One region of the Variovorax sp. OK605 genome, then DNA from elsewhere that is predicted to be linked to it. Evidence: riboswitches for the same ligand, from Rfam matches in the RefSeq annotation. Region 1 holds a riboswitch; the other holds the start of a gene.

Region 1 (7,337 bases):
AGGGCGCGAAGGCGCGGGGCACCTGCTGCTGGGCATGATCCGCACGCTGCGCGAGGACATCGACACGCTGCAGCCCGCCTCGGCATTGGCGGTGGCCAACGGCGTGCAGAACATCCTGGTGGCGGGCCTGCAGACGCTGCCCGCGGCACGCGCGCCGGCGCTGAGCAACCTCACGGCGTACCACCTGGCGCGCGTGAAGCGGCGCATCGACGAGCAGCTGGCCGATCCTTTGCTGTCGGTGGGCACGCTGGCAACCGGGCTGGGCGTGTCGGTGAGCCACATCCACCGCGTGTTCAAGAGCGAGCCGCTGACGCCCGCGCAGTACATCTGGGAGCGCCGGCTCGAGGCATGCAGCCGCGACCTGCTGGAGCCGCGGCTGGCGGGGCGCCCGGTGGCGGAAATTGCGTACGGCCGGGGCTTCAACGACGCGGCGCATTTCAGCCGCGCGTTCCGCGAGCGCTTCGGCTGCTCGCCGCGCGAGTGGCGGCAGCAGCGCGTGCAGTAACGACCGGTCTTTTTACCGGACCAGCAGCACCGTGGTGTTGGTCTCCGCGATCACCTGGGTGGCGACCGAACCCATCAGCGCGCGGCCGAAGCGTCGACGGTGCAGTTGCCCACGCCCTGTTCGGCCGGCTCGGATCAGCGCGGATCAGCGCGGCTCAGCCGTGCAGGCCCTTCCAGAGCATGTACGTCGCCAGCAGGTACAGGATGGTCGCGAACACGCGCTTGAGCTTCTTCACCGGCAGGCTGTGCGCCGCCTTCGCGCCCAGCGGCGCGGTGAACACGCTGCACGCGGCAATCACCGCCAGCGCGGGCAGCCAGATGTAGCCGAACGAGCCGGCCGGCAGGCCCTGGGCCGACTGGCCGCTGATGACGTAGCCCAGCACGTTGGCCACCGCGATCGGAAAGCCCAGCGCCGCGCTGGTCGCCACGGCGTTGTGGATGGCCACGTTGCACCACGTCATGAACGGCACGCTGATGAAACCGCCGCCCGCGCCCACCAGGCCCGAGATGAAGCCGATGGCGCCGCCCGCCGCAAGCTGCCCGCCGGTGCCGGGCATCCGCGTGGGCTTGGGCTTCTTGTCGATGAACATCTGCGTGGCCGAGAAGCCGACGAACAGCGCGAAGAAGATCGCCAGCGCCGTGCCCTTGAGCAGCGCGAACACGCCCAGGCTGCCCACGAGGCTGCCGATGACGATGCCGGGCGACAGCCGCTGCACGATGTCCCAGCGGACCGCGCCGCGCTTGTGGTGCGCGCGCACGCTCGACACCGAGGTGAAGATGATCGTGGCCATCGAGGTTGCGATGGCCATCTTCACCGCGAGGTCGGCCGGCACGCCGCGCTGGCCCATGATGATCGTGATGAACGGCACCATCAGCATGCCGCCGCCGATGCCCAGCAGGCCCGCGAGGAAACCGGTGCCCAGGCCGAGGGCGGCGAGTTCGGCGATCAGCAGGGGGTCGAGCAGTTCAGCGATGTTCACGGTGGCGTCGAAAAAAAGTGCTTCTGGAAAAAGCAACGGCCCCGTGCAACTGGTGCAAGGGGCCGTGGCCGGAATAGGTGTCTGCAGATGGTGTGCCGGACCCGCATCCTGAACCAGGGTTCAGGTGGGCGAGGGCAGCAAGACTTCGGGTTCATCTGACGCGAGATGATCACGCCCGTCTAGCGATGTACCAAGCCCGGCTCCGGAGAGCATTGGAACAAGGAAATATTAAGCCCGACACGTCTGCAGACAAGGCGGATTTTACGCCCCGTATGCGTCCGCCGCGCTCATTCAGAGCAAATGTCCATCGCCGGCCAGTGCCTGATCGAGTCTTTGAATGAGCTGCCCGGCCTTGGGGTCTGTTTCGGTGGTATCTGCAGCGGCGGCAACCGGTGCGGGCGCCGCGGCGGCAGCGGCGATAGCGGCCTGTTGCGCGGCGAGGTCGAACGCGAGGTTCAGCGACGCGAGCACCGCGATGCGGTCGCGGGCCTTGACTTTTCCTGCATCGCGGATCTTGCACATGGCCGCGTCCACGCGGTCGACGGCTTCGCGCAGCTGCGCCTCGCCGCCATCGGGACAGCCGAGCAAATAGCTCTGGCCCATGATCTGTACTTCAATCTGCTTCATGCGGGGGAGTCTTGGGAAGGTGGTTCAGCCGGCAACCGTTCCAGCAGTGCATCCAGGCGCGTGCGGGCGGCGGCGAGGCGCGACTTCAGGGCGTCGCGTTCGCGCGTGAGCGCATCGACCTGTTCCTGCAACAGCGCATTGGTGCGCTGCACCTCTTCGTGACGCACGAGCAGGCGTTCGACACGCTCGGCGATCTGGTCGATAGGGCTGGAGGCGGGCATGGTTGGCGATTGTAGTTTCCCGGGAAATCGGTCCCGCCGAGGCTGGGCGCGGCGCCCGGCGTGCTCGGGATTCTGCGGCTTCGCAGCCCGCCGATCAAACCTTTCATGGCTCGCTCAGCCGCACGTAGGTGGCCAGCAGCGCGCTCTTGGCAACGACACCGAGCAGCACGGGGTCTTGCGCGCTCTCGATCACCGGCAGCCGCTCGCCCAGGTGGTCGAGGAAGCGCTGCAGCGCCTCGCCCAGCCCGGTGTCGGCGGCAATCGGCAGGATGGCCTGCGACAGCAGGGCGCCCGCCGTGGTTTCTTCTGGCGCGGTGCCCAGCGCCGACAGCGGCACCACGCCCAGGTAGCGGTTGCTCGCATCGACCACGTACAGGTACTTCACCGGGTGCTGCAGGAAGAGCCTGCTCATCGCCTCGCGGTCGGCCCCGGGGCCGACCACCGTCTCGGCCGGCTGCACCAGGTCGCGCATGTGCAGCCCGCGCAGGCGCAGCTGCGTGTCGCGCTGCTCGTTGCGCCGCAGCGTGATCTCGTACATCGAGCCCGCGTTGGCCGAGCGCGCCACGAAGTACGCGATGACGCTGGCCGCCATCAGCGGCAGCATGACCTGGTAGCTCAGCGTCATCTCGAAGATCATGAGAATCGCCATCAGCGGTGCCTGCGTGGCGCCCGCCAGGAACGCGCCCATGCCGACGATGGCATAGGCGAACGGCGCTGAAGTAGCGGCCGGCCACAGCGCCTGCACGCCCTGGCCGAACAGCGCCCCCACCATGCAGCCGAAGAACAGCGCCGGCGTGAACACGCCGCCCACCGCGCCCGAGCCCGCCGTGGCCAGCGTGGCCGCGGTCTTGGCGACCAGCACCATCGCAATGAGCGCCCACGGCCATGGCGTGTGCAGCACCGCGTTGACCACGCTGTAGCCGTTGCCCCAGACCTCCGGCATGGGCACCGAGATCGCGCCCATCAGCAGCCCGCCCAGCGCCAGCCGCAAGGGCAGCGCCAGCGGCAGCCGCGAGAACAGCGCGCGGCTGCCCTGCAGCGCGCGCAGGAAGCCGACGGCCGCAAAGCCCAGCAGCACGCCCAGCACGCAGAACAGCACCACCTCGGTGCCGTGGATCTCGGGGAAGGCCGGCATCTTGTACGGCGGCTGGTAGCCGGGCAGCGCGCGCATCGCCACGTTGGCGACCACCGAGGCGATGATGATCGGCCCCACGCTTTCCATCGCGATGGAACCCAGCACGATTTCCGCGACGAAGAAGGCGCCCGCAATGGGCGCGTTGTAGGCCGCGGTCAGGCCCGCCGCCGCGCCGCAGGCCACCAGCAGCCGCAGCCGCTCGACCGGAAAGCGGCACACGCGCCCCAGCAGCGAGGCCGCGAGCGCCGCCAGCTGCACCATCGAGCCTTCGCGCCCGATCGAGCCGCCGGTGCCGATGCTGACCAGCGACGACGCACTGCGCACCAGCGTCTGTGCCACCGGAATGCGCCCGTCGCCGAGCACGATGGCTTCCATGTAGTCGGAGGTGGCGCTGCGCACGGCCACGCGTCTGGCGAGCACCAGCAGTCCGCCGGCCACCAGCCCGCCGAGCGCGGGGCAGGCGACACGCGCCCACCACGGCAGGCTCTTGGCCATGGCCACCAGCCCGTCGCCGGGTCCGAGGAAGAGGTGCTCGAAGTGATAGAGCGCCGCGCGAAAGAGTTCGGTGGCCAGCGTGCCCAGCAGCCCCGCCACGATCGACCACAGCAGCATCGATTGCCAGCCGGAAACACCAAAGAGGCGCTGCAGCGCCGAACGAAGATTCAGGAAAACCGTGGCGGGCCGCATCATGGGCATCGATGTTAGCGGCGAGCGCAACTTTCGACTTAAAACGCGATCGCCAGGGCCTAAAATGCCGCCCGTTGGTGCTCGCGGCGTGGTTCACACGGCGCAGTTCAACGGGAAGCAGGAGTGGACGCCCCCCGAATTCGCATCGGGACCCGGCCGAAGCCGCCTGCGCTGCCCCCGCAACGGTCAAGCAGACGGCGCCGCAAGGCGCCAACCCCTTTCCATCCAAGCCACTGGGCGCCCTGAAACAGGTGCCTGGGAAGGCGGTGGGGGTCGTTCTGCCAGCCCGGATACCGGCCAACAAGGCGGCTGCCGCATGCATCGACGAATGAAGGTCGTGCACCAGGCAGCCATGGCGCCCCGTGGCGCCGGCGGGGAGGCCGGCGAGGGGCATTGACGTTCGTTCGGTTCATTCATGATTTCCCACGTTTGCTTTTCACGCGGTAGCGCTCCTGCGCGCCGTCTCCGTGTCGCCTGCCTGCCGCTGGCGCTGGTGTCCGCCTTCGGCGCTTTCGGTGGCGTGGCCCATGCGCAGGAAACCCCCGCGCTGGTCGAAACGGTGGTCACGGCCAACCGCACGCCGCAGCCGCTGTCGGAGCTGGTGGGCGATGTGTCCATCGTCGACCGCCAGGCCATCGAACGCAGCGGCGCGACCGGCGTGGCCGACGTGCTCTCGCGCCTGCCCGGCATCGAGATCTCGCGCACCGGCGGCGTGGGCAACACCACCAGTCTGTTCATCCGCGGCGCGGAAACGCGCTTCACCGCCGTCTACCTGGACGGCGTGCGCATCGACTCGCAATCCACCGGCGGTGCCGGCTGGGAAGGCATTCCGCTGTCGCAGATCGACCGCATCGAAGTGCTGCGCGGCCCGGCCGCCGCGGTGTACGGCTCCGACGCCGTGGGCGGCGTGATCCAGCTGTTCACCCGGCGCGGCGAAGAGGGCGTGCGCCCCTACGCCGGCATCGGCTTCGGCAGCAACGGCCTGCGCAAGATCGAAGGCGGCGTGAGCGGCAAGTCGGGCCTGTTCGATTACTCGTTCGGCGTGGCGCACGAGGAAAGCAAGGGCTACAACCTGCAGCCGGTGGAAAAGCGCAACGTGGTGAAAGACGGCTTCACCAACCCCGACCGCGACGGCTATCACAGCACCTCGGGCAACGTGAAGCTGGGCTTGCAGATCACGCCCGACCAGCGCATCGAGGCCACGCTGCTCACCAGCGACACCACGGCCGCCTACGACCCCTCGGTGGCCTACAAGACCAAGCTGCCGATCCTGTTCCGCGAGGACGAGTCGAACAACACGCTGCGCACCGCCGGCCTGACCTGGTCGGCCAGGTGGAACGACATCTACAGCACCCGCGTGCAGGTGACCGATTCGCAATCGGTCTACAAGACGCAGCCTTCGTTCTACCGCACCGAAACCAACCTGCGCGGCTACCTGTTCCAGAACGAGTTCCGCTTCGGCCCGCACCTGGTCTCGGCCACCTTCGAGCGCCGCGAAGACGCGCTCGAGAACGCGCCCACCACCTCGGCCAAGCTGCTCTCGCGCGACCGTTCGCAGGACGCCATCTCGCTGGGCTACGGCTTCGTGCAGGGCCCGCACTCGCTGCAGCTGCACGTGCGCCACGACAAGGACAGCGAGTTCGGCGGCAAGACCACCGGCAGCGCGGCCTACGGCTACGCCATCACGCCGGCGCTGCGCTTCACGGCGTCGGCCGGCACCGCCTTCCGCGTGCCCACGCTGTACCAGCGCTTCAGCGAGTACGGCCTGCCCACGCTCAAGCCCGAGTCGAGCCGCAACGCCGAGCTGGGCCTGCAGTACAGCGACGGCGGCACGCAGGCGGGCATCGTGGTCTACAAGAACCGCGTGCGCAACCTGATCGTGTTCGACGGCTCGGCCACCGGCTGCGCCTCGTCGTTCGGCTGCTACTCGAGCACCGCGCGCGCTCGTTACCAGGGCGCGACGCTGTCGGGCAGCCAGCGCCTGGGCGACGTCACGCTGCGCGGCTCGGTCGACTTCCAGGACCCGCGCGACGAGGCCACGCACAACCTGCTGGCGCGCCGCGCGCAGCGCCACGCCACCCTCGGTGCCGACTGGCGCGTGGCCGGCTGGACGCTGGGCGCCGAGGTGCAGACCTCGGGCCGTCGCTACGACGACGCGGCCAACGCGGTCAGGCTCGGCGGCTACACGCTGCTGAACCTGTCGGCCAGCACCAAGATCACGCGCGACCTGAACCTGGTGGCGCGCGTCGACAATGTGGGCAACAAGGACTACCAGTTCGCGCGGCTGTATGCCAATGCAGGCCGCACCGCGTACGTCGGTCTCAAGTGGACGCCTCAATAAACCAACCCTCGCAACGACCCGGCGCCGCCGGGCAGCCCGCGTGCGCCGCGGTGCTGGTGGCTGCCCCGGCCTCGGGCCAGGGCAAGACCACCGTCGCCGCGGCGCTCGCGCGCCTGCACGCACGGCAGGGCCGGCGCGTGCGCGCCTTCAAGTGCGGGCCCGACTTCCTGGACCCGCACTGGCTGGCGCTGGCCACCGGCGCGCCCGTGCACTCGCTCGATTTGTGGATGACCGGCGAGGCCGACTGCCGCGCGCGCCTGCGCGAGGCCGCCGCCGGCTGCGACCTGCTGATCGTCGAGGGCGTGATGGGCCTGTTCGACGGCACGCCGAGCGCGGCCGACCTGGCCGAGCGCTTCGGCCTGCCGGTGCTGGCCGTGATCGACGCGCATGCCATGGCAGGCACCTTCGGTGCGCTGGCCTTTGGGCTGCAGAACTTCCGGCCCGGCCTGCCGTGGGCCGGCGTGCTGGCCAACCGCGTCGGCAGCGAGCGGCATGCGGGCATGCTGAAAGACGCGCTGCGCGAACCCTCGCAATGGCTGGGCGCCTTGCCGCGCGACGCCGGCTTCACGCTGCCCGAGCGGCACCTGGGCCTGGTGCTGACCAACGAACTGGGTGACGCGATGGCGCGGCTCGACGCCGTGGCCGACGTGCTGGCCGCCACGCCGCTGGGCCAGATGGCGCTGGCGCAATTGCCGCAGGTGCGCTTCGAGGCGCGCGAGCCCGAGCCCGAACCCGAACCCGAACCCGAAGCCGCTCAGGCCGTGCCGCCCTTGCTGGCCGGGCGCACCATCGCCATCGCACGCGACGCGGCCTTCTCGTTCATCTACCCCGCCAACCTCGAC
Region 2 (7,337 bases), on a different contig from region 1:
TGAAGCCGCTGGGCGACGGCTTCATCAAGCTGATCAAGATGATCATCGCGCCGATCATCTTCTGCACGGTGGTGGTGGGCATCGCCGGCATGGAAGACATGAAGAAGGTCGGCAAGACCGGCGGGCTGGCGCTGCTGTACTTCGAGATCGTGAGCAGCATCGCGCTGCTGGTCGGCCTGGTGCTGGTCAACGTGCTGCAGCCCGGCGCCGGCATGAACGTCGACCCGGCCACGCTCGACACCAAGGCCATCGCCTCGTACACCGGCCCGGGCAAGATGACCGGCACGGTCGACTTCATCCTGAACATCATTCCCAACACGCTGGTCGACGCCTTCGCCAAGGGCGAGATCCTGCAGGTGCTGCTGATCGCGGTGCTGTTCGGCTTTGCGCTGCACCGTTTCGGCGGACGCGGCACGCTGGTGTTCGACGTGATCGAGAAGGGCTCGCACGTGCTCTTCGGCATCGTCAACTACATCATGAAGCTGGCGCCCATCGGTGCCTTCGGCGCCATGGCCTTCACCATCGGCAAGTACGGCCTGGGCAGCCTGTTCTCGCTGGGCAAGCTGATGGGCACGTTCTACCTGACCTGCCTGCTGTTCATCTTCGTGGTGCTGGGGCTCATCGCGCGCTTCCACGGCTTCAGCATCTGGAAGTTCATCAAGTACATCAAGGAAGAGCTGCTGATCGTGCTGGGCACCTCGTCCAGCGAGTCGGTGCTGCCGCGCATGATGGAGAAGATGGAGAACCTGGGCGCCAACAAGACCTGCGTGGGCCTGGTGATTCCCACGGGCTACTCGTTCAACCTCGACGGCACCTCGATCTACCTGACGATGGCGGCGGTGTTCATCGCGCAGGCCACCAACACCCACATGACCCTCACGCAGCAGATCACGCTGCTGGCCGTGCTGCTGCTCACCTCGAAGGGCGCCGCGGGCGTCACGGGCAGCGGCTTCATCGTGCTGGCGGCCACGCTGTCGGCGGTGGGCCACGTGCCGGTGGCGGGGCTGGCGCTGATCCTGGGCATCGACCGCTTCATGTCGGAAGCGCGCGCGCTGACCAACCTGATCGGCAACGGCGTGGCCACGATCGTGGTGGCCAAGTGGACCAACGAGCTCGACGAGAACCGGCTGCAGGCCGCGCTGAACAACGAGACCTGGGTCGAGGCGCAGGAGCCCGAGGCGCTGGACGCGGCGCGCAGCAGCAAGATGGCCGGCTGACATGAAGGGGTAGGCATCGTTCCTGCAAAATGCGGCGATGCCCCACAGCGTTTCCCTCATCAACACGATCGCCGCCGGCCTGGGGCTGGCGCTGGTGTTCGGATTCCTGGCGACCAAGTTGCGGTTGCCGGCGCTGGTCGGCTACCTGCTGGCCGGCGTGATCATCGGCCCGTTCACCCCGGGCTTCGTGGCCGACGCGGGCATTGCCGCCCAGCTCGCCGAAATCGGCGTGATGCTGCTGATGTTCGGCGTCGGCCTTCATTTCTCGCTCGACGACCTGCTGGCCGTGCGCAAGATCGCGCTGCCCGGCGCGCTGGCGCAGATCGGCGTGGCCACGCTGCTCGGCGGCGGCCTGGCCATGTGGTGGGGCTGGAGCCCCGGCGCGGCGCTGGTGTTCGGGCTGGCGCTCTCGGTGGCCAGCACGGTCGTGCTGCTGCGCGCGCTCGAGAGCCTGGGCATCCTCGATTCGTTCACCGGCCGCATCGCCATCGGCTGGCTGGTGGTCGAGGACCTGGCCATGGTGCTGGTGCTCGTGCTGATGCCGCCGCTGGCGGGCACGCTGGGCGGCACGCAGTCCGGCCCGGCCGATCCGCTGTGGCAGACGCTGGGCCTCACGCTGCTGCAGGTCGGCGGCTTCGTGGCGCTCATGCTGGTGGTGGGACGCCGCGTGTTCCCCTGGATCCTCTGGCAGGTCACGCGCACCGGTTCGCGCGAGCTGTTCACGCTGTGCGTGGTGGCCGCGGCGGTGAGCATCGCCTTCGCCTCGGCGGCGCTGTTCGGCGTGTCGTTCGCGCTGGGCGCGTTCTTCGCCGGCATGGTCATGCGCGAGTCGCAGTTCAGCCACCGCGCCGCGCAGGAGTCGCTGCCGTTGCGCGACGCTTTCGCGGTGCTGTTCTTCGTGTCGGTCGGCATGCTGTTCGACCCGTCGGTGCTCATCGAGCGGCCGCTGCAGGTGCTGGCGGTGGTGCTGGTGATCGTGCTGGGCAAGTCGCTCGCGGCCTGCGCGCTGGTGCTGGTGTTCCGCTACCCGCTGGGCACGGCGCTCACGGTGAGCGCCAGCCTGGCACAGATCGGCGAGTTCTCGTTCATCCTGGCCGGCCTGGGCGTGTCGCTCGGGCTGCTGCCGGTGGAAGGGCAGAGCCTGGTGCTGGCCGGCGCGCTCATTTCGATCGCCACCAACCCGCTGTGGTTCAGCCTGATCGGGCCGATGCAGAAATGGCTGCACGCGCATTCGTCGTTCGCGCGGGGGCTGGAGTCGCGCGACGATCCGCTGGCCGAGCTGCCCACGACCACCGAGGCCAGGTACCTGTCGCGCCAGGTGGTGCTGGTGGGCTACGGCCGGGTCGGCCGGCGCATTGCGGCCGAACTCGACGCGCACGACATTCCCTACGTGGTGGCCGAGCAGAACCGCGAGCTGGTCGAGAAGCTGCGCGAGGCGGGCACGCCGGCCGTATGGGGCGACGCGGCCGACCCGGCCGTGCTGATCCAGGCACACGTTGCGCGCGCCCGCGTGCTGGTGGTGGCCACGCCCGACGCCATGAACGTGCGCCAGATGATGGAAACCGCGCGTACGCTCAACCCCACCATCCAGACGGTGATTCGCAGCCACAACGAACACGAGGCGAAGCTGCTCACGCAGGAGACTTCGGCCACCGTGTTCCTGGGCGAGCATGAACTCGCGCAAGCCATGGCGCGCGACGTGGTGCAGCGCGCCGTTTCCATGGCCGTGCCGGCTTGAAGACGCCGGCCTCTTCGTTTTCAGAGGTCTTCGATCACCAGGGTGCGGTAGCGCTGCGCAATGGAATAGGGCACGGTGCGAACCAGCTCCATCAGCCGTTCGGCCGCCGCGCCGTCCCTGGTCTTCACCAGCAGGCCGGCATGGCCTTCGCGGGCCAGCTTGGTATAGGCGCGTACCGTGGCCGCATCGGTGCCGGCGGAGGGCAGCGGGTCGTCGGAGGTCTTCACCGTCGGCGAGATCTCGGCCAGCACCGTCTGCGGGGGCAGCAGGTAGACCTCGTCGCCGCTCATTCCTTTCTCGATCAGCTGGTGGCCGATGCGGTCGGCATCGCCCGGGTCCGGAAACATGACGATCGAGTAGCCGGTGGGATAAAAGGCTCCACCGATGGTCGCCCGCATGCGGGGTTCCAGAGTGAATTGCTTCATATGGCCTCCTGTGTCCTGAAAAGGTTCTCTGACGGTCCCTGAAATCAACATTAGGTCGTGCCGCGGGCAGGCTCTGTAGGAGAAGCCCGGAAGCTGTCAACCGGACGCGTCCTCTACCCATTCACCTATCACCACCCCATCTTCAATCCCATGGCCACACCGAGAAACGTCGCGCTCACCGTCCATGAACTGGAGGCGGGTGAGTTCTATTGGGTGATCATGGAAGCGGTGGACGACCGGCCGGACATGCCCGATTCGCCCCATGCCGACGCTGCCGCCACTGCCGGCGCTGCCGCAGGCACCACCGGCACGCCCGGCGAAACCTCCCACGTGTACGTGCCGCTGGAAGCCGCCCACGAGCCCTACGCCACCTACTCGAACGCGCTGGTGGCCGGCGTCGCCGTGATGCGGCGGCTCTTCGGCACCGACGGTGCCAAGGCCGGCTCCCTATAATTTCGCCGGTTCGGTGTGCCGGTTCTTCCGGCGGCACCGATCCAAACGGTTCGAAGGTGCCCCGCCCGCCATCCCATGGCGCCGGGGTTAAACGGGAAGCAGGTGCGCCGCGTCATTGCCGATGCGGTCATTCCTGCGCTGCCCCCGCAACGGTCAGCGGATCGGAAATCCTCCAGCCAGCGCCTCCTCGGGGAGGCCGGCAGCCACTGCGCTTCGGCGTGGGAAGGCGAGGGTTTCTGCCGCGGCGCGCACTGCCTCAGTGCGCGCCGCGGCGCTCCGCAAGCCCGGATACCGGCCTTCGCAACCGCCTTCGGACGCTGCGGGAGTGCGTGTCCGGGCCTGCCGCCTTTCGCGCTTGCGCGGACCGCCGCAGTCCCTTCGCCTCTCCCGCTTCGTCCTTCATCGGTCGGGAGCCTGCGGGGACGCAGGCCGGAGGGGACATCTCATGGGTCAGGCATCTGCAGCCGCGCGCCATCGCGCGCGCTTGGGTACGCGCGCACCGCGGCATCGGGCACGTCTTTCGGGCTTTTCGGGTCTGTCAGGCCTTTCAGGTCTTTCGCTCGGACTGGGCCTGGCTTTCGGGCCTTCCGCCGCCTTCGCGCAACCGGGTGAAGCGGGAGGAGGCCAGAGCCTCAAGCCGGTGCAGGTCGAGGCCGAGCGACGCACGCCGATGGCCATCGACGAGCCTTCGTTCACCGGCAGCCGCCTGGGCCTCACGCCGCTGGAAACACCGGCCAGCATCGAGGTGCTGACGGGCGACACCATCCGCGCGCGCGGCGACGTGTCGGTGATCGACGCGGCCACCCGCGCCACCGGCATCACCGGCTCGCCCGGGCCGGGCAACGGCGGCACCGCGATGGCGGCGCGCGGCTTCCTGGGCCACGGCTCGGTGATGCAGCTGTTCGACGGCACGCGCATGTACGCGGCCGCGGGCACGGTCACCTTCCCCTTCGACACCTGGTCGGTCGAGCGCATCGAGGTGCTGCGCGGCGCGGCCTCGGTCATGTACGGCGAAGGCGCCATCGGCGGTGCCATCAACGTGGTGCCCAGGAAGCCTACGCGCGGCCCGATCCAGAACGAGGCGCTGCTCACGCTGGGCTCCGACGCCACCCGCCAGGTGGCCTTCGGCAGCGGCGGGGCGATCGACGACAAGCTGTCCTACCGCTTCGACATCAGCCACCGCCAGAGCGACGGCTTCATGCAGCGCGGCGAGGCCGAGAGCCTGGCCGTGAGCGCGGCCGTGCGGCTCGATGTGTCGCCGCAGCTGCAGTTCACGCTCTCGCACGACGAAGGCCGGCAGTCGCCGCAGCGCTACTACGGCGTGCCGCTGATCGACGGCCGCCTGAGCAGCCAGACCCTGCGCCAGAACTACGACCTGGACGACTCGGAAATCAAGTACCGCGACAAGTGGACCCGGCTCGACGCGCAATGGACGCCCAACGCCGCCGTCACCGTGCGCAACCAGCTCTACCGGTTGGAGAGCAAGCGCCACTGGCGCAACAGCGAGACCTACACCTTCAATGCCACCACGCGCCGCGTGACGCGCGGCGACTACCTGGAAATCGGCCACGACCAGGAGCAGATCGGCAGCCGCACCGACGCCACCTTCAGGCACAAGCTGTTCGGCCTGGCCAACCAGGTGCTGGTGGGCTTCGACGTGAACCGCATCGACTTCACGCACTCCAACGACTCGCCCTACGGCGGCCGTTCGGTGGTCGACCCGTTCGTGTTCACCCCCGGAAACTACGCGTCGCCCGTGGCCTACACGCCGCGCTACAGGACGAAGACCGACACCTACGCCTTCTTCACCGAAGACAAGCTGGCCTTCAACGACCGGTGGTCGGTGGTGGGCAGCCTGCGCTGGGACCACGCGAAGATCGCACGCAGCGACCTGCAGAACGCGGCCAACAACCTGGACAAGACCTTCGTCTACGGCACCGGCCGCCTGGGCGTGGTGTACGCGCCCGACGCGTCGCAGTCGTTCTATGCGCAGGTGGCGCGCGCGGCCGATCCGTTGACCTCGCTCGTGAGCACGTCCTCCACGCAGGCGCCGTTCGAGCTCAGCACCGGCAAGCAGGTCGAGGTCGGCTACAAGCGCCAGCTGGCCGGCAACCGCGGCGCCTGGACGGTGGCGGCCTACCGCATCGAGAAGAACAAGCTGCTGTCGCGCGACGCCAGCGACCCCAACAAGACGCAGCAGATCGGCCAGCAGTCGTCCGAAGGCGTCGAGGCCACGCTCGACCTGGCGCTCACGTCCACGCTGAACCTGGAGGCCAACGTGGCCAAGCTGCGCGCGCGCTATGACGACTTCGACGAGGTGGTGAGCGGCAAGCTGGTCTCGCGCGCGGGCAACACGCCCACCGGCGTGCCCGAGGAAGCGGCCAACCTGTGGCTCAACTGGCGCTTCCTGCCGCAATGGGAAGCCGCCTTTGGCGTGCGCTACGTCGGCCCGCGCCAGGTCGACACGGCCAACACCCGCAAGATCGGCTCGTACACCGTGGCCGACGCCTCGGTGAGCTGGCAGGCCAGCCCGTCGCTGAAGCTGGCGCTGCGCGCCTACAACCTGGCCGACCGCAAGTACCCGGTGTCGTTCTCGAACAGCGGCAACCAGTGGCTGCTGGGCCGTCCGCGCTCGTTCGAGCTGTCGGCGCTGGTCAACTTCTGAGCGGGACGGGACTTTCGCATGACCTCCGCATGGCGCCGCGCCTGGCCGCGCATCCGGCACTGGCTCTACTGGACGCACCGGTGGCTGGGCATCGGCGGCTGCCTGTTGTTCGTCATGTGGTTCGTCTCGGGCGTGGTGATGATGTACGTGGGCTATCCCAACCTCACGGACGAAGAGCGGCTGGCCGGGCTCGCGCCGCTGCGCTTCGAGCAGGCGCAGGTCTCGCCCGCGGCCGCGCTCCATGCGCTGCCGGAAGACCTGCGCGGGCTGCCGCCGCGGCGCATGGGGCTGGAGACGCAGGGCGGCACCGACCCGCAACCGGTCTGGCGCATCGTCGATGCGCGCGGCGGGCGGCACACCCTGTCGGCGCGCGACGGCCGCGTGCCCGGCCCGGTCGATGCCGCGCAGGCCGAAGCCATTGCGCGCGCCTTCTCGGGCCGGCCCGGCGCGCGCTGGGCCGAGACGCTCGAGCGCGACCAGTGGACCGTGCCGCAGGGCCTGAACCCGCTGCGCCCGCTGCACCGCATCGAGGTCGGCGACGCCGCCGGCACCGAGCTGTACGTGTCACAGCGCAACGGCGAGGTGGTGCGCGACACCACGCGCTCGGAGCGCTTGTGGAACTGGCTGGGTTCCGTGCCGCACTGGATCTACTTCACCCCGCTGCGCGCCGACCCGCCGCTGTGGCATGAGGTGGTGGTGTGGCTGTCGGCGGCGTGCATCGTCTCGGCCGTCACGGGCATCGTCATCGGCATCCTTCGGGTGCGCCTGCGGCGCAGGTTCCGCAACGGCGCGGTCACGCCCTACACCGGGTGGATGGCGTGGCACCACATTGCCGGGCT

What was found. A riboswitch is a leader RNA that binds a small molecule or an ion and turns the genes downstream of it on or off. The one in region 1 is predicted to bind cobalamin.
Region 2: it holds a riboswitch for cobalamin, as region 1 does, so the genes downstream of both, BM013_RS30510 (TonB-dependent receptor) here and BM013_RS22395 (TonB-dependent receptor domain-containing protein) in region 1, are expected to answer to the same signal.

What each region holds. Positions count from the first base shown of each region.
Region 1 is NZ_FOWL01000008.1:332,768-340,104, forward strand. Features, by position in the region: gene BM013_RS22370 (AraC-like ligand-binding domain-containing protein) at 1-505, shown strand, start outside; gene BM013_RS22375 (sulfite exporter TauE/SafE family protein) at 660-1,478, opposite strand; gene BM013_RS22380 (cell division protein ZapA) at 1,776-2,111, opposite strand; gene BM013_RS22385 (DUF904 domain-containing protein) at 2,108-2,332, opposite strand; gene BM013_RS22390 (ClcB-like voltage-gated chloride channel protein) at 2,436-4,157, opposite strand; cobalamin riboswitch at 4,213-4,471, shown strand; gene BM013_RS22395 (TonB-dependent receptor domain-containing protein) at 4,570-6,495, shown strand; gene BM013_RS22400 (cobyrinic acid a,c-diamide synthase CobB) at 6,480-7,337, shown strand, end outside.
Region 2 is NZ_FOWL01000015.1:75,663-82,999, forward strand. Features, by position in the region: gene BM013_RS30490 (dicarboxylate/amino acid:cation symporter) at 1-1,217, shown strand, start outside; gene ybaL (cation:proton antiporter domain-containing protein) at 1,255-2,955, shown strand; gene BM013_RS30500 (hypothetical protein) at 2,976-3,380, opposite strand; gene BM013_RS30505 (hypothetical protein) at 3,531-3,833, shown strand; cobalamin riboswitch at 3,871-4,148, shown strand; gene BM013_RS30510 (TonB-dependent receptor) at 4,504-6,498, shown strand; gene BM013_RS30515 (PepSY domain-containing protein) at 6,517-7,337, shown strand, end outside.